DNA from 2 places in the Microbispora sp. H10830 genome. Region 2 is predicted to be linked to the other one. Evidence: predicted binding sites of a transcription regulator. Region 2 holds the regulator's gene; the other holds the start of a gene.
What was found. Region 2 encodes HspR, which represses chaperone genes until heat shock. Its sites were predicted from a motif close to ANTTGAGTCNNNNNGACTCAANT; they were not measured.
Positions count from the first base shown of each region.

Region 1: the regulator HspR is predicted to act here: its motif matches at 1,319-1,341, upstream of lon (endopeptidase La).

Region 1 is NZ_JABBWX010000015.1:166,833-170,242, forward strand. Features, by position in the region: gene lon (endopeptidase La) at 1-1,305, opposite strand, end outside; gene HHX35_RS32580 (MFS transporter) at 1,460-2,938, shown strand; gene HHX35_RS32585 (HAD family phosphatase) at 2,919-3,410, opposite strand, start outside.
Region 2 is NZ_JABBWX010000002.1:564,877-568,286, reverse strand. Features, by position in the region: gene dnaJ (molecular chaperone DnaJ) at 85-1,254, shown strand; gene HHX35_RS07405 (heat shock protein transcriptional repressor HspR) at 1,259-1,606, shown strand; gene clpB (ATP-dependent chaperone ClpB) at 1,630-3,410, shown strand, end outside.

The DNA.
Region 1 (3,410 bases), on a different contig from region 2:
CAGCGCGGCCGTCGGGTCGCCCCGGTAGTCGGCGCCGACCTTGTCGATCTCGTCCAGCAGCACGACCGGGTTCATCGAGCCCGCCTCGCGGATGGCGCGGACGATGCGGCCGGGCAGCGCCCCCACGTACGTGCGCCGGTGACCGCGGATCTCCGCCTCGTCGCGGACGCCGCCGAGGGCGACGCGGACGAACGTGCGGCCCATGGCGCGGGCGACCGACTCGCCGAGCGAGGTCTTGCCGACTCCGGGAGGACCGGCCAGCGCGAGGACGGCGCCGCTGCGGCGGCCGCCGACCACGCCGAGGCCCTGGTCGGCCCTGCGCTTGCGCACCGCGAGGTATTCCACGATGCGGTCCTTCACGTCGTCCAGACCCGTGTGGTCGGCGTCGAGCACCGCGCGGGCCCCGGCGATGTCGTACTCGTCGGTCGTGTGGACGTTCCACGGAATGTCGAGCACGGTGTCGAGCCAGGTGCGGATCCAGCCGCTCTCGGGCGACTGGTCGGAGGCCCGCTCCAGCTTGTCGACCTCCTTGAGCGCGGCCTCCCTGACCTTCTCCGGCAGGTCGGCGGCCTCGATGCGGGCGCGGTAGTCCTCCTCCTCGTCAGAGGGGTCCCCGTTGAGCTCGGCGAGCTCCTTGCGCACGGCCGCGAGCTGCTGGCGGAGCAGGAACTCGCGCTGCTGCTTCTCCATGCCCTCCTGGACGTCCTTGCGGATCGTCTCCGCGACGTCCAGCTCGGCGAGGTGGTCGCGGGCCCAGCCGACCAGCTTGTCCAGCCGCTCGGCCGGATCGGGGGTCTCCAGCAGCAGCAGCTTCTGCGGCGTCTGCAGCCAGGGAGCGTACCCCGCGCTGTCGGCGAGGACAGCGGGGTCCGTGATCTGGTTGACCGCGTCGACCACCTGCCACGCGCCCCGCTTCTGCAGGATCGTGGTGGTGAGGGCCTTGTACTCCTTGGCGAGCTCCTCGGCCCTCGGCCCTGCCGTGACCGGCTCCAGCACGGTCGCCTCGACCCACAGCGCCGCGCCGGGACCGGTGGTGCCGGTGCCGACCCGCATGCGGTCGACGCCGCGGACCACGGCCGCGGGCTCCCCGCCCGGCAGGCGGCCGACCTGTTCCACGACGGCGCTCACCCCCACCGGGCCGTAGCGACCGTCTACGCGGGGCACCAGCAGGACCGTGCTCTCGCCACTGGCGCGGGCGGCGTCGATGGCGGCGCGGACCTCGGAGGCCGACAGATCGAGGGGCACGACCATGCCGGGCAGGACGACCTCGTCGTCGAGCGGGAGGACGGGAAGGATCTGGGACATCAGCACTCCACTAGGTTGAGTTATGTCGGCTCAACTAACAGGAGTCCGATCCTGTTCCCTGTTCTGCGTCAGTTCGCTGTGAGCGATCGTAATTGTGTAATCCGTCTTGCCGCGACGGCGCGTTCACTCCCCCCGGTAACGCATGATGTGGTCCATGACATCCGGAAATATCCGGCTTCGCTCGGCGCCAGGCCGGTGGGTGCTGCTCACCACGGTCCTCGGGTCGGGCATGGCGACGCTCGACGGCACCGTGGTCAACGTGGCCCTTCCCGCCCTCGGGCGCGACCTCCACACCGGGATGTCCGGCCTCCAGTGGACCGTGAACGCGTACACACTCACCATGGCCGCGCTGATCCTGCTCGGCGGGTCGCTGGGCGACCGGCTCGGCAGGCGGAAGGTCTTCGTCGCCGGGGTGGTCTGGTTCGCCCTGGCCTCCGCCCTCTGCGGGGCCGCGCCGAACACGCCCGTGCTCGTGCTCGCCCGTGCGCTCCAGGGCATCGGCGGGGCCCTGCTGATCCCCGGGTCCCTGGCGATCATTCAGGCGAGCTACGTGCCGGACGACCGGCCGCGGGCCGTCGGCGCCTGGTCGGGACTGGGCGGCGTGGCCGCCGCCCTCGGGCCGCTGCTCGGCGGCTGGCTCGTCGAGGCGGCCGGCTGGCGGTGGGTCTTCCTGCTCAATCTTCCGCTCGCGGCCGTCGTGGTCGGCGTCGCCGCCCGGCACGTGCCCGAGACCCGGGACGCCGGGCCACACGGCCGCTTCGACGTGCTTGGGACCGTCCTCGCCGCACCCGCGCTGGCCGGGCTGACGTACGGCCTGATCCTCGCGGGCGACGGGCTGATACCGCTGGCCGCCGGGCTCGTCCTGGCCGCGTGCTTCGTGGTGGTGGAGATCAGGCGCTCCCCCCGGTCCCTCGTCCCCGTGGGTGTGTTCGCCTCGCGGGAGTTCACCGCGGTCAACGTCGTCACGCTGGTCATGTACGCGGCGATGGGCCTGGTGTTCTTCCTGCTGGTCGTCCAGCTCCAGGTGTCGGCCGGGTTCTCTCCCGTCGCCGCCGGGTCGGCGATGCTCCCGGTCACGATCCTCATGCTGCTGCTGTCGCCCCGGGCCGGCGAACTGGCGAAGCGGGTGGGCCCACGCCTCCCCATGGCAGGAGGGATTTTCCTGTGCGCGGCCGGACTGCTGCTGATGAGCCGCATCGCCCCGAACTCGTCCTATCTCGCCGACGTGCTGCCCTCGGCGGTCGTGTTCGGGCTCGGCCTGTCCGCCGCCGTCGCCCCGCTCACCGCGACCGTGCTCTCCACGGCGGAGGAGCGGTACGCGGGCGTCGCGAGCGGGATCAACAACGCCCTGGCCAGGACGGGCGGCCTCCTGGCCGTCGCCGCCGTCCCGCCGTTGGTGGGGCTGGCCGGGGACGCCTACGACTCCCCGGCGGCGTTCACCCGGGGGTTCCACACCTCGATGCTGGTCGGCGCGGCCATGATGGCCGTCGCGGCGGTCGTCACGTTCGTCACGATCAGGACGAACGTCCTCGCGGCCGCGCCCGAACCACCCGCCCCCGGCTGCCCGGTCGACGCACCATCCCTCGATCCCGGGCCTCCGAGGAGTTCGGGGACTAGACCAGCAGCGTCTTGAGGTCCTCACGCAGGGCGGCCGCGTCGCGGAAGTGGACTGCGGCGAGCCCCGCCTGCTCGGCCGCCGTGACGTTCTCCAGCCGGTCGTCCACGAAGACGAGGTCGCCGGGGGCCACTCCGAGCCAGGCCACGGTCTCGTGGAAGATCTCCGGCTCCGGCTTCACCAGGCCCATCCGGCCGCTGTAGAACCGCGGGCCGATCGGCCGCATGAACGGCAGCGCGTCGATGCCCTCGGCGACGCAGACCGGCATGTTGGACAGCAGCGCCATGGGCACCCCGACGGCGGCCAGCTCGTCGATGATCGCCACGGTCTCCTCGTTGGGCCGCGACCAGCTCGCCGCGTCGAGGGCGACGACCACGTCGAGCTCGGCTCCGTCCATCGGCCTGCCGTACACGTGGGACCAGTAGGCGGCCGGGTCGAGCGTGCCCCGGTCGAAGTCGAGCCGCACCTCCCAGTAGCGGTCCTCGAACCC
Region 2 (3,410 bases):
GATCGGGAGAGACCCGCGAGGGCACCCGCGACGACAGCCGCGGGAACACTGGATCACTCCCCTTTCGTGCGAAGGAAGCAATAGATGAGCACCAAGGACTACTTGGAAAAGGACTACTACGCCGTCCTTGGTGTGCCCAAGACCGCGAGCGCCGAGGAGATCAAGAAGGCGTACCGCAAGCTCGCCCGTCAGTACCACCCCGACGCCAACCCGGGGAACAAGGAGACCGAGGAGAAGTTCAAGGAGGTCTCCGAGGCGTACGACGTGCTCTCGGACGTCAAGCGGCGCAAGGAGTACGACGAGGCGCGCACGCTCTTCGGGTCGGGGCTCGGCGGCTACGCGGGCGCGGGCGGGACCCGGGCCGGCGGCGGCTTCAACTTCGACCTCGGCGACCTGTTCGGCGGCTCGGGGTCGGGCGAGCGGATAGGGGATCTGTTCGGGGGATTGTTCAACCGGGGCGGAGCGGGCACGCGCACGACCACTGCCCGGCCACGGCGCGGCCAGGACGTCGAGTCGGAGGTGACGCTCGCCTTCGGCGAGGCGGTCGACGGCACCACCGTGTCCCTCCGGCTCACCAGTTCGGCCGCCTGCACCGCCTGCGGCGGCACGGGGGCGAAGGCGGGCACCACCCCACGGGTCTGCCCGACCTGCGAGGGAACCGGGGCGGCCAGCCGCAACCTCGGCAACTTCGCCTTTTCCGAGCCGTGCCGCGACTGCCGCGGCCGGGGCCTGGTGGTCGACGACCCCTGCCCCGTCTGTGAAGGCAGCGGGCGCGGCAAGAGCACCCGTACGATCCAGGCCCGCATCCCGGCCGGGGTCGGCGACGGCCAGCGCATCAGGATCAAGGGCAAGGGCGCGCCCGGTGAGAACGGCGGCCCGGCCGGCGACCTCTATGTGCTGGTCCACGTCAAGCCGCACCCCGTGTTCGGGCGCAGCGGGGAGAACCTGACCGTCACGGTCCCCGTCACCTTCCCCGAGGCCGCGCTCGGCGCCGAGATCAAGGTGCCGACGCTCCGGGGGATGCCGGTGACCCTGCGCATCCCGGAGGGAACGCCCAACGGGCGGACGTTCCGGGTGCGCGGCCGGGGGGCCTCCCGCAAGGACGGCACGAAGGGCGACCTGCTGGTCACCGTCCAGGTCACGGTGCCCCAGAACCTCGACGACAAGGCCCGCGCGGCCCTCGAGGAGTTCAGGAACGCCACCGAGGGCCAGGACCTTCGCGAAGAGCTGATCAAGCAGGCCAGAAGCGAGTGAGCCGATGGATGCCAGTTTTTTCGACATCTCCGACGACACCCCCGTCTATGTGATCTCCGTAGCCGCCCAGCTGTCCGGGCTGCACCCGCAGACGCTCCGCCAGTACGACCGGCTCGGGCTCGTCAGCCCCGGCCGTACGGCGGGGCGGGGGCGGCTGTACTCGACCAGGGACATCGTGCTTCTGCGCGAGGTCCAGCGGCTCTCCCAGGAGCACGGCATCAACCTCGCCGGCATCAAGCGCATCCTCGAACTCGAAACCGAGAACATGCGCATGCGCGAGGAGGTCACCCGGCTCAGGGGTGAGCTCACGATGTTGCGGGCACTGGTCCGCTACGAACTGCCACCTGCCTGATCGGCGAAACGAGGCATTCACATATGGACTACAAGTTCACCCAGAAGAGCCAGGAGGCCCTGTCCGCGGCCGTCCGGCGCGCCGCGGCCGACGGCAACCCCGAGGTCGCGCCCGCGCACCTGCTGACGACCCTGCTGGGGCAGAACGGCGGCATCGCCGGGTCGCTGCTGCAGGCCGTCGGCGCGGACCCCCGGCAGCTGCGCGCCCAGGCCGAGGAACTGCTCGACCGGCTGCCGAAGGCGCAGGGCTCCACCGTGAGCGCGCCGTCCAGCTCCCGCCAGCTGCTGACCGTGCTCAACACCGCGGCGCAGCGGGCCAAGCAGCTCGAGGACGAGTACGTCTCGACCGAGCACCTGCTCGTCGGGCTCGCCACCGACGGCGGGCAGGTCGCCGACCTGCTGAAGGCCGCGGGCGCCACCCCGAGCGCGCTGCTGGAGGCGTTCGAGAAGGTCCGCGGGCATGCCAGGGTGACCAGCGAGACGCCCGAGGACACCTACCAGGCGCTGGAGAAGTACGGCGTCGACCTCACCGAGGCGGCGAGGGCGGGCAAGCTCGACCCTGTGATCGGTCGCGACGGCGAGATCCGCCGGGTCGTCCAGGTGCTGTCGCGCCGCACCAAGAACAACCCCGTGCTGATCGGCGAGCCCGGCGTCGGCAAGACCGCCGTGGTCGAGGGCCTCGCCCAGCGAATCGTCGCGGGCGACGTGCCCGAGAGCCTGCGCAACAAGCGCCTGGTCGCGCTCGACCTCGGCGCGATGGTCGCGGGCGCGAAATACCGCGGCGAGTTCGAGGAGCGCCTCAAGGCCGTGCTCACCGAGATCAAGGAGAGCAACGGCCAGATCGTGACGTTCATCGACGAGCTGCACACGATGGTCGGCGCGGGCGCGGCCGAGGGCGCGATGGACGCGGGCAACATGCTCAAGCCCATGCTGGCCCGCGGCGAGCTGCGCATGATCGGCGCCACCACGCTCGACGAGTACCGCGAGCGCATCGAGAAGGACCCGGCCCTGGAGCGGCGGTTCCAGCAGGTCTACGTCGGCGAGCCCACCGTCGAGGACACGATCGCGATCCTGCGCGGGCTCAAGGGCCGATACGAGGCCCACCACCAGGTGCAGATCTCCGACAGCGCCCTGGTCGCCGCCGCGACGCTCTCCGACCGCTACATCACGGCGCGCTTCCTTCCTGACAAGGCGATCGACCTGGTGGACGAGTCGATGTCGCGGCTGCGCATGGAGATCGACTCGCGGCCGGTGGAGATCGACCAGCTCCAGCGGAGCGTGGACCGCCTGAAGATGGAGGAGCTCGCGCTCGCCAAGGAGACCGACGAGGCCAGCCGGCAGCGCCTGGAGAAGCTCCGCGAGGAGCTGGCCAACCGCCAGGAGGACCTCAACGCCCTGGTCAGCCGGTGGGAGCGGGAGAAGGCCGGCCTCAACAAGGTCGGTGAGCTGAAGAAGCAGCTCGACGAGGCGCGCGGCGCGGCCGAACGGGCCCAGCGCGACGGCGACTTCGAGGCCGCGTCGCGGCTCATGTACGGCGACGTCCCCCGCCTGGAGAAGGAGCTCGACGAGGCCACCAAGGCCGCCGAGACCGCGGAGGCCGAGGCCGAGCCGATGGTGAAGGAGGAGGTCGGCCCGGACGACATCGCCGAGGTCATCTCCTCGTGGACCGGCATCCCCGCCGGGCGGCTGCTGGAGGGCGAGACCGCCAAGCTGCTGCGGATGGAGGACGAGCTGGGTGAGCGCCTGATCGGCCAGCGCCAGGCCGTCCAGGCCGTCTCCGACGCCGTACGGCGTGCCCGGGCCGG